DNA from 3 places in the Arthrobacter sp. P1_D12 genome. Region 2 is predicted to be linked to each of the others. Evidence: riboswitches for the same ligand, from Rfam matches in the RefSeq annotation. Region 2 holds a riboswitch; each other region holds the start of a gene.
The links. Region 2 has a riboswitch for thiamine pyrophosphate ahead of thiO (glycine oxidase ThiO). Riboswitches for the same ligand answer to the same signal wherever they lie in the genome.
Positions count from the first base shown of each region.

Region 1: it holds a riboswitch for thiamine pyrophosphate, as region 2 does, so the genes downstream of both, thiC (phosphomethylpyrimidine synthase ThiC) here and thiO (glycine oxidase ThiO) in region 2, are expected to answer to the same signal.
Region 3: it holds a riboswitch for thiamine pyrophosphate, as region 2 does, so the genes downstream of both, AC1DZV_RS16875 (bifunctional hydroxymethylpyrimidine kinase/phosphomethylpyrimidine kinase) here and thiO (glycine oxidase ThiO) in region 2, are expected to answer to the same signal.

Region 1 is NZ_JBFUAR010000010.1:21,458-28,538, reverse strand. It holds gene thiC (phosphomethylpyrimidine synthase ThiC) at 1-1,641, opposite strand, end outside; TPP riboswitch at 1,637-1,744, opposite strand; gene AC1DZV_RS09395 (GNAT family N-acetyltransferase) at 1,819-2,319, shown strand; gene AC1DZV_RS09390 (amidohydrolase family protein) at 2,323-3,429, shown strand; gene AC1DZV_RS09385 (VOC family protein) at 3,505-4,380, shown strand; gene AC1DZV_RS09380 (hypothetical protein) at 4,957-5,394, shown strand; gene rpsP (30S ribosomal protein S16) at 5,613-6,038, shown strand; gene AC1DZV_RS09370 (RNA-binding protein) at 6,040-6,282, shown strand; gene rimM (ribosome maturation factor RimM) at 6,406-7,023, shown strand; gene trmD (tRNA (guanosine(37)-N1)-methyltransferase TrmD) at 7,024-7,081, shown strand, end outside.
Region 2 is NZ_JBFUAR010000005.1:407,804-414,884, reverse strand. It holds gene AC1DZV_RS06410 (thiazole synthase) at 494-1,318, opposite strand; gene thiS (sulfur carrier protein ThiS) at 1,324-1,560, opposite strand; gene thiO (glycine oxidase ThiO) at 1,557-2,867, opposite strand; TPP riboswitch at 2,861-2,981, opposite strand; gene thiE (thiamine phosphate synthase) at 3,008-3,706, shown strand; gene AC1DZV_RS06390 (ferritin-like fold-containing protein) at 3,744-4,418, opposite strand; gene AC1DZV_RS06385 (RNB domain-containing ribonuclease) at 4,457-5,947, shown strand; gene AC1DZV_RS06380 (DEAD/DEAH box helicase) at 6,308-7,081, shown strand, end outside.
Region 3 is NZ_JBFUAR010000023.1:76,177-83,257, reverse strand. It holds gene proB (glutamate 5-kinase) at 1-374, opposite strand, end outside; gene obgE (GTPase ObgE) at 364-1,953, opposite strand; gene rpmA (50S ribosomal protein L27) at 2,071-2,334, opposite strand; gene rplU (50S ribosomal protein L21) at 2,396-2,704, opposite strand; gene AC1DZV_RS16875 (bifunctional hydroxymethylpyrimidine kinase/phosphomethylpyrimidine kinase) at 3,107-4,801, opposite strand; TPP riboswitch at 4,784-4,881, opposite strand; gene AC1DZV_RS16870 (Rne/Rng family ribonuclease) at 5,030-7,081, opposite strand, start outside.

The DNA of each region.
Region 1 (7,081 bases), on a different contig from region 2:
AAGCGTCTCATCGTGGAAGGCCTCGGCCGTGACCGGGTCCAGGGACAGCGCGAACTGGTCCCGCCAACGGAACTCAAACCGCGCCTTGGACAGCGCATCGTCGCGTTCGTGCGCGCCGGGGTGGCCCTTGGCGAGGTCCGCGGCATGGGCCGCGATCTTGTAAGTGATCACGCCCGTCTTCACATCGTCCTTGTTCGGCAGCCCGAGGTGTTCCTTGGGCGTGACGTAGCAGAGCATGGCGGTGCCGTAGCGGGCGATCTCGGTGGCGCCGATCGCCGAGGTGATGTGGTCGTAGCCCGGTGCGATGTCCGTGACGAGCGGCCCGAGCGTATAGAACGGGGCGCCCTTGCAGAGTTCCTGCTGGCGTTCCACGTTTTCCCGGACGAGGTGGAAGGGCACGTGCCCGGGGCCCTCCACCATGACCTGCACATCGAAGTCCCAGGCCCGCTGGGTGAGTTCGGCCAGGGTGTCCAGTTCGGCGAACTGTGCCGCGTCGTTGGCGTCCGCCGTCGCGCCGGGCCGCAGCCCGTCGCCCAGGGAGAACGCGACGTCGTAGCGTGCGAAGATCTCGCACAGCTCGTCGAAGTGGGTGTAGAGGAAATTCTCCTGATGGTGCGCCAGGCACCAGCCGGCCATGATGGAGCCGCCGCGGGACACGATGCCGGTGACCCGGTTGGCCGTCAGCGGCACGTAGCGCAGCAGCACGCCGGCGTGGATGGTCATGTAGTCCACGCCCTGCTCGCACTGTTCGATCACGGTGTCCCGGAAGATCTCCCAGGTCAAGGCATTGGCCTCGCCGTTGACCTTCTCCAGCGCCTGGTAGATCGGGACCGTTCCGATGGGGACGGGGGAGTTGCGGATGATCCACTCGCGCGTGGTGTGGATGTCGTCCCCGGTGGAGAGGTCCATGACGGTGTCCGCGCCCCATTGCGTGGCCCACTGGAGTTTGTCGACCTCCTCGGCGATGGAGCTGGTCACGGCGGAGTTGCCGATATTGGCGTTGATTTTCACCAGGAACGCCTTGCCGATGATCATCGGCTCGGATTCGGGGTGGTTGACGTTGTTGGGAATGATCGCGCGGCCCGCGGCCACCTCGCTGCGCACCAGCTCCACATCGCAGTTCTCCCGCAGCGCGACGAACCGCATTTCCTGGGTGATCACGCCGTCCCGGGCGTAGCGCATCTGCGTGACGGTCCTGCCCTCAACGGCGCGGCGCGGCACCGGCCGGCCGCCCCGCCACTCGGCCGACGCCGCACCGCGGCGCACCGCCGATTTGCCGTCGTCGAGCAGCTCCCGTTCGCGGCCGGCGTAGGGTTCGGTGTCCGCCCTGGCTTCAATCCAGGGGGTGCGGAACGGCTCGAGGCCGCGGACGGGATCGCTGCCCGGGCCGGCAGTGCGGTAGACCCGGAACGGCGGGTTCCGGACGCCGCCCGGGGAGGGTTCCAGGGCTATCTCGGTCACCGGCACGCGGATGCCGTGCTCCGGGTCCGTGCTGAAGGCCAGCGAGTGGGACTTCAGCGACTGTGTGGGGGCCGGAGGCTGGCTTGGGGCAGACCCGTGCTGGGCAGACCCGTGCTGGGCTGGCCCAGTGGGGGCTGACTCATTGTGGGCAGGGCTGTGCTGTGTCACTTGGGAGTTCACGGAAATACTCACTTCCTTCGCCGGCATTACCCGGACAGGTTCAACGGTCGCAGGCTGCGTCAGCCCGATCTCAGCCCCTGCAGGGGCACCCGTGTGGTCGTAGACGAAGCTACCACGCACCTCCGGCCGGCCGTCGAGTGTGACGCGGGCGGCGGGCCGCGGTGTTAACGTGGCACGGTGACTCTGCCCAAGGCGCTGCCCCGCATCCGGACCGCGACGCCGGAAGATCTCCCGGCGCTGCCGGCTTTCGAGGCCGCAGCAGACGCCGTCCTCATAGAGGAACTGGGGAACCGGCCGCTCCCGGCTCCGCAGTTGACGGCGCCGGTCGAGCCGCTGTTCATACTTGTCGCCGGAACTCCGCCCGTAGGCTTTGCCCGCGTTGACGAACTCGGCGGCCAGGCCCATCTGGAGCAACTCTCCGTGCAGCCGGACTTTGGCAGGCGGGGGATCGGACGGTCCCTGGTGGAGGCGGCCCTCGATGCGGCCCGGGGCCGCGGCTATTCATGGATGACGCTTTGCACCTTCGCCGGCGTCCCGTTCAATGCGCCGTTTTACGCGGGCTGCGGGTTCGAGGAAATCGCCCGGCCCGGGCAGGCGCTGGCTGCCCTGCGGATCCACGAAGCGCAGCTGGGGCTCGATGATCTGGGCCCGCGGATTGCCATGCGGATTAGGCTTTAGGCCATGACCAGCATCATCGAGTTCAGCGGGCCCATCCTCACGGCGGCGAACCAGGTCTGCTACGGGTTGTGGTCGGTGGAGGGCAGGCTGACCTTTCGCCGGCCCGCGGCCGCGCCGGAGCTCGTGCTGGACGGCTGGGTCATGCCCGGTCTCGTGGACGCACACTGCCACATCGGCCTCGGCCCGGGCGGGGACGTTACCGAGGACACCGCGGAATTCCAGGCCCTGGCGGACCGCAACGCCGGGACGCTCCTGGTCCGCGACGCGGGCGCCGTCCACAACACACGCTGGCTCCAGCAACGCGTGGACCTTCCCCGGATCATCCGCTCGGGCCGGCACCTCGCGAGGACCCGGCGCTACCTGCCGGGCCTGGCCGTCGAGGTCGAGCCGGAGGATCTCGTCGAGGCCGTGCGGAAGCAGGCCCGCGCGGGCGACGGCTGGGTCAAGCTCGTGGGGGACTGGATCGACCGCGACGCCGGCGATCTCGCCGCCAGTTTTCCCGCCCGGACGGTCAAGGACGCCGTCCGGGCCGCCCACGATGAGGGGGCCCGCGTCACCGCACACTGCTTCGCCGAAGACACCCTCGATGACATGCTCGACGCCGGGATCGACTGCATCGAGCACGCCACCGGGCTGCTGCCGCGGCACCTGCCGCGCTTCCTCGAACAGGGTGTTCCGATCGTGCCCACCCTGATCAACATCGCCACGTTCCCGGACATCGCCGCCCGGGCGGCGGCCAAGTTCCCCCGCTACGCAGCCCACATGCGCTGGCTGTGGGAGCGCCGGGCAGAGCGGATCCTCGAAGCCCACGAGGCCGGGGTGGCAATCTACGCCGGTACCGACGCCGGCAGCGTGATCAGCCATGGCAGGATCGTGGACGAGATTCAGGCCCTGCACGCCGCCGGCCTTGCCGCCGCTGCCGCCCTCGACTCCGCGAGCTGGTCGGCGCGGACCTGGCTCGGCGCGGAGTCCATCGGTGAAGGGGCAAGTGCTGATGTCCTCGTCACCGCCGAGGATCCGCGGAGCAATCCGGCCACGCTCCGCCAGATCCGGCATATCGTGCTGCGTGGGCTGCCGGTGGACCGGGCGCCAGGCGGTCATGAGGAATAAATTGAAGCTTCAAGTAATTTAGCTTTATATAGAGTCGCCGAAGGCCGGCGGCTAACAAATCCACGGAGCGTTGTCATGACCGCAGAAGCCAGCACCCAAGACCTCCTTCCTGCCGAACTCACCATGGGCACCGTGATGCTCAAGGTCGGCGACATGAAGCTGATGACCGACTACTACCAGCGCGCCCTCGGCCTGGAGACTGTGGCCGAACAGGACGGCGGGCTCTACCTTGGGCGCCAGCAGAAGCCGCTGGTGCATCTGGCGCCTGCCCCGGACCTGTTTCTTCCTTCCCGTGGCGAGGCCGGGCTCTTCCACACCGCCCTCCTCTTCGAGGACCAGCACTCCCTGGCGGCCACCATCGCCACCGCGGCCCAGTACGAGCCCCAGTCCTTCACGGGCAGCGCGGACCACCTCGTCAGCGAGGCGTTCTACTTCAACGACCCCGAAGGCAACGGCATCGAGCTGTACTGGGACCGGCCGCGGGCGGCGTGGTCCTGGGAGGGCAAGAACGTCGTCATGGACAGTCTCGCCCTGCCGCCGCAGCGCTACCTGCAGCAATACCTGACCGAGGAGTCCGTGGCAGGCCAGCGCCAGGCCGCCGCCGGCGTCGGGCACGTCCACCTGCAGGTCGGCGACGTCCAGTCGGCGCATGATTTCTATGTAGGCACGCTCGGCTTCGAAAAGACCGCGGGCTGGCACGGCCAGGCGCTGTTCGTCTCGGCCGGCGGCTACCACCACCACATGGCCATGAACGTATGGAACAGCCGCGGCGCGGGTCCCCGGCGCGACACGCTGGGCCTGGGTGAAGTCCTCATCGAGGTGCCCTCCGGCGACGACGTCGCGGCCCTGGCCGACCGGCTCAAGGTTGCCGGCGTCGAATCCCACCACACCGGCGCCGAGCTGCGCTTCGAGGATCCGTGGCGCAACCGGATCCGCGTCGCCGTGCGCTAGAAGTTCTCCCCAGGCAAGCTGGTCGCTGGGCGTGTCCAGCGCGCACAGCTTTCCGCTGGACATGTCCACTCTTCGCCGGCGGGACCGCTGGGTCCATTGCTCGGGACCGGGACTCCGGAACATGTCCATTGCTCGCCGCCGGGAATGGACGTAGCTGCCATATGTTCATTCCTTGCTGTCAGGACGGGGCATGCCCAGCGGGCCCTGGTCGGTTTCCCCGGGCCAGCGAAGGACATGTCCACTCTTCGCCAGCAGGACAGTGGAACATGCCCAGTGCTCGCAGTCGCGAATGGACATAGCTGCCATATGTCCAGTGCTCAGGGTTAGGGGAGGGCATGTCCACGGGCCGGGTAGGGTTCACCGGGCCAGCGAGGGACATGTCCACTGTTCCCAGGCGGGACTTCGGAACATGCCCAGTGCCCGCAGTCGCGAATGGACATAGCTGCCATATGTCCAGTGCTCAGGGTTAGGGGAGGGCATGTCCAGCGGGCGGGGCGGGGCCATGCTGAAGCGGCTAGGCTGAAGCGACGTCGAAAACAGCGGTCTGCGGACCGCCGAACCCTAAGGACCAGCTGCATGGGATTCACCGAACTCTTTGTGTCCACCCACGAAGAAGCCCTCAAGCGCGCCGGCGCACTGGAAGGCGGCAGCCCGGCCGCCCCGGGCGCCGTCCGCATCCCGGAGATCAGCGACTTCGAGGTGGAGCGGCTGGGGGACCTCGCCGGCGTCGCCGTGCACGCCCCGGGCGCGGACTATGAACTGGCCATGGTCGACGTGGCCAGCGACTCGCTGCTCGGCGTCCCGGCGGCAATGGTCCGCACGCTGGCGGAACTGCTCAGCTATGAAACCGAAGGGGAGGGTGACGTCCTGGAGGATGTCGCCGCCAACTGGGCCGCCGAGGAGGACATGCCCTTCGGTCCGGACGAGGCCCGGGACTACGTCCGCCGGATTGCCGAGCTCGCCGCCGGCGTCGACCCCGCCACCAGGTCCGGCCTCTTCGTCTGGACGTCCTGACCGGCCCTCGAGGCCGCTTCCAGGCCGCGCGGTGGTGCGCCAAGCTCGTGTCAAGTCGAAATCCTGCCGGTGATCTGGCACAATGAACAGGTACTCGATCTGCGTGGCCCCTCTCTCCGCGTCTGGATCTTGTCCTTTAGAACCCCCAAGTACGGCCCGCCCCACGGGTGCAGAACGCCGGGCTCGACCCCGTTTCAGAAACAGGAGTGACCACAAAAGTGGCCGTAAAGATTCGCCTTAAGCGCTTCGGTAAGATGCGCGCACCGTACTACCGCATCGTCGTCATGGACTCACGCTCCAAGCGTGATGGCCGTGCTATCGAAGAGATCGGCAAGTACCACCCGACCGAAGAGCCCTCGTACATCGAGGTCGACACGGACCGTGCCCAGTACTGGCTCGGCGTCGGCGCACAGCCGTCCGAGCAGGTTGCCGCGATCCTGAAGATCACCGGTGACTGGCAGAAGTTCAAGGGTCTCCCGGGCCAGGAGGGAACCTTGAAGACCAAGGCTCCCAAGGCTGCCTTCGTTACCCCGGAAAAGGGTTCCGTGATCATCCCGGAAGCCATCACCAAGAAGGCCAAGAAGGACGAAGCTGCCGAGGCTCCCGCCGACGCCGCCGAAGCAGAGACCACCGAGGCTGAGTAAATTGCTGGCAGAAGCGCTCGAACACCTGGTCCGCGGGATTGTTGACAGCCCCGAGGACGTCAAGGTCAGTGCGAAGAACAACCGCCGCGGGGAAACCCTCGAGGTGCGCGTTCATCAGGACGACCTCGGACGGGTGATCGGCCGGCAGGGCCGGACCGCACGCGCATTGCGCACTGTGGTTGCGGCGCTGGCGGACGGCGAGCCGGTCAGGGTCGACGTCGTCGACACCGACCGCCGCCGGTAACGCTTTCAGCACTACTTGTCTTGAGTCCGGCCCCTTCACCAGATAACGGTGGAGGGGCCGGACTGTTTTCCCGTTATTCCGCACCAGAGAATACAGAATCACCAACCCCGAACAGAGGAACAGATGCAGCTCCAGGTGGCACGAATCGGCAAGCCCCACGGCATCCGCGGCGAAGTGACCGTCCAGGTGCTCACCGACGCGCCCGGCGACCGTTTTGTCCCCGGCACCCAGTTCATCGTGGAACCCGCCTCGGCCGGGCCGCTGACGGTGTTCAGCGCCCGCTGGAACAAGGACATCCTGTTGCTGGCCTTTGACGAGATCGAGACCCGCAACGAGGCCGAGACCCTGCGCGGCGCCAAGCTGTTCATCGAAACTGAAGACATCGGCGCCGAGGACGACGACGAGGGCTGGTACGAGCACGAGCTCGTGGGCCTGGAGGTCCGCGTGGGCGGCAATGTGGTCGGCAAGGTCTCGGCGCTGCACACGCTGCCCGTCCAGGACCTGCTGGTCGTCACCACGGACGACGGCACGGAAGTCCTGATCCCCTTTGTCGAGCAGATTGTGCCCGAGGTTAACGTGGCTGAAAAGTACGTCCTCGTCACCCCGCCGCCCGGACTGTTCGAAGTCAACACGGACGAGGCGCCCGAGGCCCAAAACCCCGATGCCCAAAACCCCGCAGCCCAGGCTCCCGAAGCCCAGGGTGCCGCGGCCCGGAACTCCGAAGACCAGGGCAAAGCGTAGATGAGAATCGACGTCGTCAGCATCTTTCCGGAGTACCTGGCCCCGCTGGAGCTGTCGC
Region 2 (7,081 bases):
GGTGGCGCTCAAGTGTGGATATGAGCCACGCGCGTACTCTTTCAAGAAGGGTTTCGCCCGATGGCAAGCTGCACCAAGATCACCTACTCCACCCCCTGGCACGCGAACCGCGCCCTCCAAGAAATCATCCGGCAGGGCTCGTCATCTGGGGGCAAGTTGCCCGCGAGCGTATACCCATGCGGAGGCTGCAAGGGATGGCACCTGACCTCGAAAAGGGCAGCTGGAAAAGCAAAGAAGTGGCAACGCCATTCTTCGTGAAAGTGTCTCCAGCGCGCTAACGGGACCCTGCCTTACTCGCACCACCACTTGATCCACAAGGACAGCGAACCATCCGGATGCGGACCGACGGCATACCTGGTTCATCCCCGCCGCACGTCGACCCGGCCGGGCCGGGCCGGGCCTTCGGATGATCGCGCCAGCGCGTCATCAAGAGCAATGGTGATCAGGACGTCCGGCCGGTGCAACCAGATCAGCCCCGCCGGCCGAGCGGGCGTTAGAGGAACTCGGCCCGGCCTTCCATTGAAGAGGACGCCAGGGCGTGTTCCCGCCGCGGGATCCTGCCGGCCGCTTTCGCCAGCCTGCCGGCGATGACGGCATGTTTGAAGGCCTCGCCCATGAGCACCGGATTCTGCGCACGGGTCACCGCCGTAGCCAACAGCACGGCGTCGCAGCCGAGTTCCATCGCCAGGGCGGCGTCCGAAGCCGTGCCGATCCCGGCATCCAGCACCACGGGCACGGACGCGCGCGAGACGATCAGCTCGATGTTGTGCGGGTTCAGGATGCCCAGTCCGGTGCCGATCGGGGCGCCCAACGGCATCACGGCCGTCGCGCCGAGGTTTTCGAGCCGGAGGGCAAGCACGGGGTCGTCGTTCGTGTAGGCGAAGACCTTAAAGCCTCGGGCCACCAGCTGTTCGGTTGCGTCCACGAGTTCGACGGCGTCCGGCAGCAGTGTGTGCTCGTCGGCAATGACTTCGAGCTTGACCCAGTCCGTTTCCAGGGCCTCCCGCGCCAGTTCGGCGGTGAGGACGGCGTCCTTGGCGGTGAAGCAGCCTGCCGTGTTCGGCAGCACCCGGATCTGATGGTCCTCGAGCAGCTGGAACAGCGAGCCCGTCTCCGCCGGCGAATAGCGGCGCATCGCCACCGTGGTCAGCTCCGTCCCGGACGCCACCAGCGCCGCCCCGAGCCCGTCCAGGCTCGGCGCACCGCCGGTTCCCATGATGAGGCGGGAGCCGAGCCTTACGCCGTCGACCACGAACGGATCGGCCACCGCACCGGTCATGGGGACGGCCTGTGTTCCTGCGAACGTCGTCTCGTTCATGCTGGTCATCCTCCCTGGACTGCCGTGACAAGTTCGACGTCGTCGCCGTCGGCGAGCGCCGTGGCGTGCCACTGGCTGCGCGGCACCACTTCGGCGTTGCGGGCCACGGCGACACCGAGCTTCCGCCCGTCGGCAGCGCGGCCGTCGGGGCCGATGCTCCGGCCCGTGAGCTGGCTGACGAGTGTGGAGACGGAGGCGCCGTCGGCGACGCTCTGCTCCGTTCCGTTGAGTCGGATGTTCATGCTGCTTCCTTCTTGGGGCTGTCCCCGGACGTATCCGGGATGCGGGAAAAACGGTCGGGGCGGAACCCGGCCCAGCGCGGGTCCGGCGTGAAGTCCATGAGTTGCCGGCACACGACTGCAGCGGCGGGGGTCAGCAGGACGCCGTGCCGGAAGAATCCCGTGGCGATGATGAGCCCCGGGACGTCCCCGCCGTCCGGTCGTGCGACCCGCCCCAACAGCGGGGCGTTGTCCGGTGTGCCGGGCCGGGCCCGCGCCGTGGCTTCCAGCAGCTCCAGCTCGGCGACCGCGGGCACCAGCTGCTGGGCATCCCGCAGCAGCTGGTAAATGCCGCCGGCCGAAACCGCGTGGGGGTCCGACGGCCCGTCCTCGCGCTGGGTGGCCCCAATCACCACGGTGCCGTCCTGGCGGGGGACGATGTACACCGGGACGCCGCGCACCATGCCCCGCACGGTGGCCGTGAGCAGCGGCTGCAGATGCGGGGGCACGCGAAGCCGGAGGATGTCGCCGTAGACGGGGCGCAGCGGCAGCGCCAGTCCTGCGGGCAGCTCCTCGAGCCCGGCGGCGCCGAGCCCGTTGGCGACCACGGTTTCCGCTGCCCGCACGGAACCGCCGCCGGCCAGCCGCACACCCGCCACCTGTCCGTCCTGCCACAGCAGGCCTGCCGCGCGCCGCCGGACGAAGCTGCCGCCTTCCGCACCGAGCACGCCCGCGAGCCGGGTGATCAGCAGGCGGGGGTCCACCTGGTGGTCGGCCGGGATCTCGAAGGCACACGAGATGCCGGGACTCAGCAGGGGCTCCCGGGTGCGTGCCTCGCGCACTGTCAGTGGCTCCACGGCCAGGCCGCACGCCTGCTGGACTTCCCTCAAGTCCGCGAGCGCGCGCCGGTCCGCCGCGTCGGCCCCCACCGCCAGGGTCGGCGTCGTTAAGTAGCCGGTACCCGCCGGGGAATCCGCGCCGGCGGCACCGGCGTCGAGAGCCGCAGCGAATCCTGGCCACAACCGGGAGGCCTCAAGCATCAGTTCCAGGAGCTGCTCCTCCTGGTAGTGCAGTTCACTGACGGGGGCCAGCATGCCGGCCGCGGCCCAGCTGGCTCCGCTGCCGGGAGCATCATCGATCAGGACCACGGATCGGCCCGAGCGGATGGCCTCGAACGCGATGCCATGGCCGATCACCCCGCCGCCGATCACGGCCACGTCGGCAGTCGAATCCCCCGCGATGATTCCCTCTGCGGTACCGGGCCCTGTGTCACAAACCTGGGCGGCGGCGTCATTTGCGGCTCCGGCCGCACGGCCTGCTCGTGTGCCCATGAAGAATTCCTTCCCTACGCCGGTACTAGCCGGATCAGGTCAAGCGGTCGGCTCTGACGCCCTCTCAGCCGGGCAGCGGCGACATGGCTGCTGCGGGCTCCCGCGGTATGCGCCCAGTTTAGAGGAACTAGGCTGGTCCCATGAGCCAGGACCCTCTCCACACCACCGCCCGCCTCTATCTCTGCACCGACGCCCGCAGGGACCGCGGCGACTTCGAGGACTTCGTGGACGCCGCCTTCGCCGGCGGCGTGGACATCATCCAGTTGCGCGACAAGTCGCTCGAGGCCTCCGAGGAGCTGGAACTGCTGGAGGTCCTGCACACCGCAGCGCAGCGCCACGGGCGTCTGTGGGCCGTCAATGACCGGGCGGACATCGCCTCCCTGTCCGGGGCTCCGGTGTTCCATGTCGGTCAGAAGGACATTTCGCTCGACGCCGCCCGCGGCTTTCTCGGCAAGGATGCCGTGATCGGCCTGTCCACCCACAGCCCGAAGCAGGTGGACGCCGCCATCGCTGCCGCGCCCGGCCGCAAAGGACTCGATTACTTCTGTGTTGGCCCCGTGTGGGCGACGCCCACCAAACCCGGACGCGCCGCCGTCGGCCTCGATCTGGTGCGCTACGCCGCCCAGGCGATCGGCGGGGCGGACACGGAGGGAACCGGCAAGGTCAACGAAAGCCTGCTGCCGTGGTTCGCGATCGGCGGGATCGACCTCAGTAACGTGGAGCAGGTAGTCGATGCCGGTGCCCGGCGGATCGTCGTGGTCCGGGCGATCACCGACGCCGCTGATCCGGCCCACGCGGCCGGAGCCTTGCTGGCGGCGCTGGACGCCGCCGCATCCTAAGCAGGTCCCCGGCCCGTAATACCGGCCGGCACTGAAACTATCCGGCGAGACCCAGCTCCGTCATCCGGCGCGCGTGATTCGCTGCGAGTTCGGCCGCCAGGCCGTTGACCAGCGCCCGGGCGCCGGCGTCGTCCAGCCCCGACAGTCCGCCGAGGAACGCGTGCTCAGCGCTGACACGCTGGGCGTGGTTCAGGACCTCCCCCAGCAGGCGCCGGGCCCACAGCGCCAGGCGCGACGCGAGCCGGGGGTCATCGGCCAGGGCCGCCTTGAGGCGGGCCTGCAGCACGGCCGTGGACTCACCGGTGGAGCGGACCTGCCCGATCAACTCACGGGTCGCGGCGTCGACGTACCGGCCCACGACGCCGTAAAAGTCCGCGGCGACCGTGTCGATCACGTAGGCCTTCATGAGGGCCTCGTACCAGTCCGACGGGCGCGTGCGTTCGTGGAAGTGGTCCACCGAGGGCTGGAACGGCAGCATGGCGGCCTCCGTATCCAAGCCCATGTGTTCGAGGCGGGTTCGGACGAGTTCGTAATGCTGGAACTCGACCACCGCCATCCTGCCCAGCACCGCACGGTCATGCAGCGTGGGCGAATACCGGGCACTCGAGGACAGCCGTTCGAAGGCGGAAAGCTCGCCGTACGCCAAGACTCCCAGCAGGTCGGCGATGAAGCTGTTGTAGAGGGCCGGATCGTCCGCAGTTGCGCTCATCATCCAAGACTAATAGCGGAAATCGGGCTACCCTGATTTTCGTGTCCCATCATCGCCTGACCCCCAGTGTCCACGAGCAGCAGAACCAGCTTGCCGGGGCCCTCAAGGCGTTGCGCACCACGCTGGAACTGCCCGGCCCGTTCCCCGAAGTTGTGCTGCGCGACGCGGAGGCGGCAGTGGCCGAGCACAAGCTCCCGGACCTTGACCTCACGCATGTCGAGTTCGTGACCATCGATCCGGCGTCGTCCACCGACTTGGACCAGGCCCTCTTTATCGAACGGAGCGACGGCGGCTACAAGGTCTTCTATGCCATCGCCGACGTCCCCTCTTTTGTCGCCCCGGGCGGGGCGCTCGACGCCGAGACCCGGCGCCGCGGCCAGACCTTCTACACCCCGGACGGCCGGATTCCGCTGCATCCGGAGATCATCAGCGAGGCCGCCGGCAGCCTGCTCGCCGGGCAGCTGTGCGCTGCTTTCGTCTGGGAGTTCGAGCTCGACGCCGCGGCAGAGGTCGCCTCGGTCCTCGTGCGCCGGGCACAGGTCCGCAGCCGCGCGAAGCTCAACTACAAGGGCGTGCAGGCCGAGCTCGACGCCGGCACCGCGTCGCCCGTGCTGCAGCTGCTGAAAGAAGTAGGCATTAAACGGGTGGAACTGGAACGCCTGCGCGGCGGCGCGAGCCTGAACATGCCGGAACAGGAGATCCAGCAACTGCCCGACGGCGGCTACCGGATCGTGGCGGCCCCGCCGCTGCCGGTGGAGGACTGGAACGCCCAGATTTCACTCATGACCGGGATGGCCGCCGCGGCGCTCATGCTCCAGGGCAAAGTCGGCATCCTGCGCACCATGCCCGCCCCGGACGAGGCGTCACTGCGCCACTTCCACCGGCAGACCCACGCCCTCGGCAAGCCCTGGGACGGGGAAATGCGCTACGGCGAGTACCTGCGGACCCTTGACCCGACGGACCCCCGGCAGCTGGCCATTGTGCATTCGGCCGGGATGCTCTTCCGCGGTGCCGGATACACACCCTTCGACGGCACAGTGCCCAACGCCGCCGTCCAGGCCGCCATTGGCGCCGCCTACGCCCATTCCACGGCACCGTTGCGGCGGCTGGTCGACCGCTTCGTGCTGGTGATCTGCGAGGCCCTGAGCAACGGCACCGAAGTTCCTGCCTGGGCCCGGGAGGCGCTGCCGTCCCTCCCTGCCATCATGGGCACCTCGGACCAGCTGGCCGCGAAACTGGAGCGGCTGTCGCTGGACACCGTTGAGGCGGCGCTGCTCGTCAACCACATCGGCCAGGAATTCGACGCTGTCGTCATCTCCGGTCCCAAGCCGGCCAAGGGCACCAACGGCACCAGCAACGGCAACGGGAAGACCAACGGCAACGGAAACGGCCCGTCCGGGATCGTCCAGATCGCCGAGCCCGCCGTGACCGCACGCTGCCCCGGCGAGCTGGAACCGGGCACCAAAGTCCGGGTCCGGGTGGTGTCCTCGGACATCGCCACGCGGGAAATCCAGTTGGAGCTCGTGGGCTGACGGCCCGCTGGCGGTCCGCGGGCCGTCCCCACGCCGTCGCCAGCCAGCGCTGCCGGCCGCCCTCCCGGTCACCTTCCGAGGCGCAATCACCCGCCCAGTCGAGGATCCGCGCCTTGTACAGCTAGACTGAAGAGGTAGAAATGGATGCCCGGTCGTTGATTTCCATGATTTTCGAATTCAACAAGCCCGCCCCTACGCGATCTTGAGATACACCCGCTGGTCCCCAGTGCCAGCATTTAGATAGCCCGCGATCGGCTTCCACTGGAATTGCTTGCGCGCCTGAGCGTGCTCCGGAACGGCCGCCATGGCCGGCCCCGTTGAGCAAGCAGCGCAGCCCAAAATGAATAAGGAAACTCCCCTGTGAGTGAATTGCACACGCACCAGCTTCTGACCGATGAGTCCGGCACGGAGACCATCGAGCCCGAAGAGACCATCATCTCGGACGAAAAGCCGCACGAGATTGCCGAGAAGACCTTTGCCGACTTCAATGTCCGCGCGGACATCGTGGAATCCCTGGCCGACGCCGGCATCACCCACCCCTTCCCGATCCAGGCCATGACCCTGCCGGTCGCACTGGCAGGGCATGACATCATCGGCCAGGCCAAGACCGGTACTGGCAAGACGCTCGGCTTCGGCATCCCGGCGCTGCAGCGCGTCGTCGGCCGCGACGACGCCGGCTTCGACAAACTGGCCGTTCCCGGCGCCCCGCAGGCCCTGGTGATCGTGCCCACCCGCGAGCTCGCCGTCCAGGTAGCCAAGGACCTCGAAAACGCCGCCAAGAAGCGCAACGCCCGCATCGCCACCATCTATGGTGGCCGCGCTTACGAGCCGCAGGTCGAGGCGCTGCAGAACGGCGTCGAGGTTGTCGTCGGCACCCCCGGCCGCCTGATCGACCTCTTCAAGCAGAAGCACCTGAGCCTGAAGAACGTCAAGATCGTCATCCTCGACGAAGCCGACGAGATGCTGGACCTTGGGTTCCTGCCGGACGTCGAGACCCTGATCGCCGGCACGCCCGCGGTCCGCCAAACGCTCCTGTTCTCCGCCACCATGCCCGGCCCGGTCATCGCCATGGCCCGCCGCTACATGACCCAGCCGACCCACATCCGCGCCGCGGACCCGGACGACGAGGGCCTG
Region 3 (7,081 bases), on a different contig from region 2:
TGGGTGTAGCGGGCCATCAGCAGGCCCTGGCCCACACTGGCGGCGGCCTGCTGGGTGGCGAGGTCGCGGGGGCGCTTCTCGAGGCCGAGCGGGGCGAGGCCGGCGGCGATCGCACCGGAGGACACCAGGATGATCTCCGCGCCCGCGTTGCGCTTGTGCGCCAGGGCGTCGGCGAGCCCGGTCAGGGCCTCTTCGGAGATCCCGCCCTTGATGGAAGTCAGCGAGGACGAGCCGACCTTGACGACGATCCGGCGCGCCCCGGACAGCGCGGTGCGGTCCGGGGCGTTGATGGTCTGGGCACCGATGTTTTGGGCACCGATGTTTTGAGCGCTGAGCGGCTGGGACCCGTGCTCGACGACGGTCTTACTCGTCATCGGCTTCGCCCAGTCCACTCTCCTTGAGCGGCTGCCGCGCGCGGCGGCCGCTGACGGATTCGGTCCAGATGCCGGCCTTGCGTTCGGCTTCGAGCTCGGCGCGGGCGGCGGCCTTGGCGTCGCGGCGTTCCTGCTGTTCGTCGCGCTTCTGGCCACGCGTCGGGCGGTCGCCGATGTCGGCGAAGCGCACGTCGGTGCCGCGGGGCGAGGCGAGCAGCTCGGCGCCGGCCATCATGGTCGGCTCCCAGTCGAAGACGACGCCGTCGTCCTCGCCGATGACCACCATGTCGCCCGGCTTGGCGCCTTGCTTGAACAGTTCATTTTCGACGCCGAGCTTGGCCAGGCGGTCGGCGAGGTAGCCGATCGCCTCCTCGTTGGTGAAGTCTGTCTGCTTGACCCAGCGCACGGGCTTGTCGCCCAGGACGCGGAAGAGCGGCTCGAGGTTCTTTTCCTCGCGGCGGATCGTGAAGCCGGTCTCGTTGACGGCGCGGGGGCGCAGCACGGGGGCGTGTACCTTCGGCGGGGTCGCGGCGACGGCGTCGCGGGCGGCCTGGACGATTTCGGCCATGGCGAAACCGAGCTGGCGGAGGCCTTCGTGGCTCGTCGCCGAGATTTCGAAGACCTTGTAGCCCCTGGATTCGAGCTCCGGGCGGACGAACTCGGCCATGTCCTTGCCGTCCGGCAGGTCAACCTTGTTCAGGGCCACGAGGCGGGGGCGGTGGTTCAGCGGAACGACCTCGCCGTCGGACCCGCTGTAGCTCATGTCCACAGCGTACTTCTCCAGCTCGGCCTCGATGATGGCGAGGTCGGAGAGCGGATCGCGGTCCGATTCGAGCGTGCCGCAGTCCAGCACGTGCACCAGGGCGGCGCACCGCTCGACGTGGCGGAGGAAGTGGTGGCCCAGGCCCTTGCCCTCGCTGGCGCCCTCGATCAGGCCGGGGACGTCGGCGATGGTGAAGCGGACTTCACCGGCCTGGACGACGCCGAGGTTGGGGATGAGGGTGGTGAAGGGATAGTCCGCGATCTTGGGCCGGGCGGCGGACATTGCGGCGATCAGGCTGGACTTGCCGGCCGAAGGGAAGCCGACGAGGGCGATGTCGGCGATGGACTTCAGTTCCAGGACAACGTCGCTGGATTCGCCTTCGATGCCGAGCAGCGCGAAGCCGGGCGCGCGGCGCTTCTGGGAGGACAGGGAGGCGTTGCCGAGGCCGCCGATGCCGCCGGCGGCGGCGATGTATTCGTCGCCTTCGGCCACGAGGTCGGCGATGACGTCGCCGGACTTGGACTTCACTACGGTGCCCACCGGCACCGGAAGGATCAGGGTTTCGCCGTTTTTGCCGCCGCGCCAGTCGCCCATGCCGGGGCCGCCGTTGGTGGCGTGCCGGTGGGGCGCGTGGTGGTAGTCGAGCAGGGTGGTGGTCTGGGGGTCAACGCGGAGGATGACGTCGCCGCCGTTGCCGCCGTTGCCGCCGTCGGGACCGCCGAGGGGCTTGAACTTCTCGCGGTGGACGGAGACACAGCCGTGACCGCCGGTACCGCCGGATACGTGCAGTACTACCCGGTCTACAAAGCTCGCCACGTGGATCTCCTCAGTGCTGTTCCCCGGCCCCCCAAAGGGGCCCAAGATGATTGTAATGCGGTTAAAACACCGGTGGAGCGGACCTAATGGCCCGCCCCACCGATTTAGAACTTATTGTTACTCTGCAGCTGCAGCAGCCACGATGTTCACAACGCGGCGACCACGGCGGGTGCCGAACTCGACAGCACCGGGGGTCAGGGCGAACAGGGTGTCGTCGCCGCCGCGGCCTACGCCGGCGCCCGGGTGGAAGTGGGTGCCGCGCTGGCGGACGATGATCTCGCCTGCGGAAACTACCTGGCCACCGAAGCGCTTGACGCCGAGGTACTGGGCGTTGGAGTCACGACCGTTGCGAGTGGAACTCGCGCCTTTTTTATGTGCCATTTGAAATGCCTGCCTTCAAAAATTCTGGGGAATCTGCTGGAACCTGAACAGTAACGAGGAGTTACTTGATACCGGTGATCTTGACCTTGGTCAGTTCCTGACGGTGGCCCTGACGCTTCTTGTAACCGGTCTTGTTCTTGAACTTCTGGATGACGATCTTCGGACCACGGAGGTCTTCGAGGATCTCAGCCGTAACCGTTACCTTGGCCAGGTCCGCAGCAGCAGACGTGACTTTGTCACCGTCCACCAGGAGCAGTGCGGGCAACTCAAAGGTGCTGCCGGCTCCACCGGGGACGCGGTTCAGGGTAACGAAGTCTCCAACGGAAACCTTCTCTTGGCGGCCGCCTGCGCGGACAATCGCGTACACCACTGGGGAACTCACTTCTCTCGACGTTTATTACTAGATTTGCGTGCGGAACCAGGGGCCAAATTGTTTGGACCGGCTCACGCTGTGCCTCAACGCCGGTGGATTCCCCGGGGGAACCCATGAGCTACCCCCGGAACAAATCCATTTGGAATTCCAAGTGGACTGTTCTCAGGGTCATAACCCAAGTGTTGGCGTAAGCACCGAAGATCTAGAATACGCTAATTTTGCCTTCGGCCGCAAATGAGGCTGGTTCCGGCGGGTAGTCCGTGATAGGCGCCACAGCGTCTTGATGCAAAGTCCCCGCCAATGTTCTTGGCCGGGATCTTGACCATCCTGAGCTGTGTTGCCGCAACGACTTCCGGAACCGTGCCCCACCATCGTACCGGTAGTCCGGACCAGCTCGCGTCAGGCGTACAGCCGCGGCGCGTCGAAGAAGTCCACTTCGTAGCGCGATGACTGCCGGAAGGCCAGGGCCATGGCCTCCCGCTCGCTCTCCGATGCCCGCCCGGCCGCCGTGTCCGTGTACGCGATGGCCTGCCGGGTCGCGGCGGCGAAGTCCTCGTCGGCGTAGGTCCGCAGCCAGCCGGCGTAGGGGTGCTCCCAGGGGGCGCCGCCGGCCAGGAACTCCCGGTGCAGCGTGGAACCGACCTCGGCGTAGAGCCAGAAGCAGGGCAGCGCCGCCGCCACGAGGACGCCATAGCTGCCGGAGACCGAGGCGGCCAGCAGGTGGTCCACATACGCTTTCGTGACCGGGCCCAGGGTGGAGGCCGTGGGGCGGGCGCTAAGCCAGGACCGGTGCAGCTCGGATTCGACTTCCAGGCAGGTCTGCGCCGAACGGGCCCAGAACAACTGCTCGGCCTCGGTGGGGGCAATCGCCGCGGCCCGGGCCAGGACCCGGGAGTAGCCGTTGAGGTAGATGGCGTCCTGGGCGAGGTAGTACGCGAACTCGTGTTCGGGCAAGGTGCCGTCGGCCAGTCCGCGGACGAAGTCGAGGGCGTAGATCGCCTCAAGATCGCCCGCGGCTCCTGCGCGCAGGGCTGCGGCGAACTCCCCCGCCGCAGGACCGTGCCCGGCCGGGCGGTGCTGGCCGCGCTGGCCGTCTTTGAGGGCCTGCCCGCCCTGGAGGTGCTGGAGGTGGTGGAAGTGGTGGACCGGGCCGTTGCCGGTGCCGACGTCCAGGGCCGAGGCTTCTCGGAGCGCGCCCAGCAGCCACGGTTTGACTTCGCGCAGCGCCGCTTCCCAGTCCCCCACCCGGGCCTGCACGGTGGCCATGGCCGAGGACAGGGAGCAGCCGGTGCCGTGGCTGTTGCGCGTCGCGATCCGCTCCCCCGGCACCACCACCGTTTCCTGGCCGAGCAGGCCGCCGGTGTTGACCAGCGCGTCCGGGCAGCCGTCCGCGGCGCCGTTGCCGGCTTCGGCGTCGTGGCCGGCGTCGTGGCCGTCGACGTCGTGGGCATGCCCGTCCCCCGGTCCGCCGCCCTGGAGGTGTCCGCCCTTAACCAGGACAGTGGTGCCGGTCAGGGCGGCCAGCCGCTTGCCCTGCGCCAGGGCCTCGGACCAGTCGGCCGCGACGGGCTCCTTGAGCAGGATGGCGAGTTCGGCGAGGTTGGGCGTGATGAGGTCCGCCAGCGGCAGGAGGCCCTGCAGGGCGGCCTCGGCGGATTCCTGCAGGAGCCGGTCCCCGCTGGTGGCGACCATCACCGGGTCCAGGACCACGACGGCGGGGCGCATCTTTTCCAGCCAGACGCGGACGGCGTCGATCACGGCGGCGTCACCGAGCATGCCGATCTTGACGGCGTCGATGCCGATGTCGTCGCTGATGGCGTCCAGCTGCGCCGTGAGGAACGCCGCCGGGGGAACGTGGACGGCACGCACGCCCTGGGTGTTCTGCGCTGTCAGGGCGGTGATGGCAGCCATGCCGTAGCCGCCGTTCGCCGCGATGCTCTTCAGATCGGCCTGGATTCCGGCCCCGCCGGAGGGATCGGAGCCGGCGATGGCCAGCACACGGGGAATGCGCGGCGGCGTCGGCAGAGACTCGCTGTGCAGAAAATTGGGCGGGAGGAACTCGGACGGATTCGGTCTCGCGGACAAGGCAGACATCCCTTCGCCGGTGCTAACCGGACAGGTTCAACGGGTCTGGATCTCAGCCGGCCCGATGCCCGGCACCCCGTGTCAGTGTTCCAGCCTAGCCGCTGCCACCCTGCGGACCCGTTAACGCACGAGCGGGCCCGGGCCCGGGCGGACGTATGTTACGTCTGCCCTGACCCGGACCCGCAGCCCGACCAGTCGAAATAATGACCGGACGGGGACGTGGTCAGTCGCGGAGGACTACAGCTCCGACGCCGGCACGCCGACGCCGAGGATGATCGGCTCGTTGCCGGCCGGGAGGGACGCAGGCCTGGCCGCAGCGGGAGCCTTGGCCTCGTGGACCGATCCGGCCGCGGCCGGCCGGGTTGCCTCGCGGTGCTCCACGGAGGTTTCGTTGGCTGCACCCTGGGCGCGGCTGGCACTCCGGTTGCGGCGTGCGCGGCGGCCGCGCAGCGTCGTGGTGTCAGCCGTGCGTGACGCCGGCGCCTCCGCAGCGCGGACGGCCGCCGGCGCCTCGGGCGCCGTGGCTTCCGGTGCGGCAACAGCCACTGCCTGACCGGCGGCCTGGCCGGCGGTCTGGTCCGGCTTGCCGGCCTCTGCTTCGCCCAGGTTTGCGAAAGCCTCGGTCAGCAGGTCCAGGGTCAGGGCCGGTGACGGCGCGTCCTCCGCGTGCTCGACGAAGGGCAGGGCCACCTGCTCGCCGCCAAACGTCAGCACCGTTGCGGGGCGGCCGGCTGCCTCGTCGGCGGCTGCGAGCTGCGTGACGGCGTCGACGGCGGCCTGGCGGGCCCCGGCGTCGCTGGCTGCGGCTGCTTCCCCGTCGTGCAGGTGCGCGGCGTGCGCTGCGGCAGCGATGTTGGCCAGCGCGGCCCGGGTGGCCTCGGCCTTGGCGTGGCGTTCGGCCTCGGTGGGTTCGGCGTGGACGGGCGCGGGTGCGGCCGGCGCGGTCTCTCCGCCCTGGCCTCCCCTGCCGCGGCGACGGCTCTTGCGTTCCGGTCGGGCAGCAGGCTGCGCCTCGGTGCGCGGCACATAGTGCTCCGCGGCGACCGTGTTGGCGCGGCGGTGCTCCACCGGCTCGTCGTGGGTGACGATGCCGCGGCCCGCACATGTTTCGCACTGTTCGCCGAAGACTTCCAGCAGCCCGGTGCCCATCCGCTTGCGGGTCATCTGCACGAGGCCCAGCGAGGTCACCTCGGCCACCTGGTGCTTGGTCCGGTCCCGGCCCAGGCACTCCACCATGCGGCGCAGCACGAGGTCGCGGTTGGATTCGAGCACCATGTCGATGAAGTCGATCACGATGATGCCGCCAATGTCGCGCAGGCGCAGCTGCCGGACGACTTCCTCGGCCGCTTCCAGGTTGTTCTTGGTGACGGTTTCCTCGAGGTTGCCGCCAGAGCCGGTGAATTTGCCGGTGTTGACGTCGACCACGGTCATGGCTTCGGTGCGGTCGATCACGAGCGAACCGCCCGAAGGCAGGAAGACCTTCCGGTCCAGGGCCTTGTGGATCTGCTCGTCGATGCGCCAGGCCGCGAAGATGTCCGTGTCCTTGGTCCACTTCTCGAGCCGGCCCACGAGGTCCGGTGCGACGTAGGTGACGTAGGCCTCGATGGTGTCCCAGGCTTCCTCGCCGGAGACGATCAGCTTGGAGAAGTCCTCGTTGAAGACGTCCCGGACCACCTTGATGGTCAGGTCAGGTTCGCCGTAGAGCAGCTCGGGGGCGAGGATCTTGGTGGACGTCGACTGGCTCTCGATGCCTTCCCACTGCGCGCGGAGGCGGTTGATGTCGTGCGTCAGCTCTTCCTCGGAAGCTCCCTCGGCCGCGGTGCGGACAATGACGCCCGCGTCCTCGGGCAGGCGGTCCTTGAGGATCCGCTTGAGGCGGTTGCGTTCGACGTCGGGCAGCTTGCGGGAGATGCCGGTCATGGAACCGCCGGGCACGTACACGAGGTACCGGCCGGGCAGTGAGATCTGGCTGGTGAGACGGGCGCCCTTGTGGCCGACCGGGTCCTTGGTGACCTGGACCAGCACGGAGTCGCCGGACTTCAGCGCGTTCTCGATGCGGCGCTGCTTGCCCTCGAGGTTGACGGACTCCCAGTTCACTTCACCGGCGTAGAGCACGGCGTTGCGGCCGCGGCCGATGTCCACGAAAGCGGCTTCCATGGAGGGCAGCACGTTCTGGACCTTGCCCAGGTAGACGTTGCCGATCAGGGAGTCCTGCTGGGTCTTGGACACGAAGTGCTCGGCCAGGACGCCGTCTTCAAGGACACCGATCTGAATTCTGTCGTCGCGCTG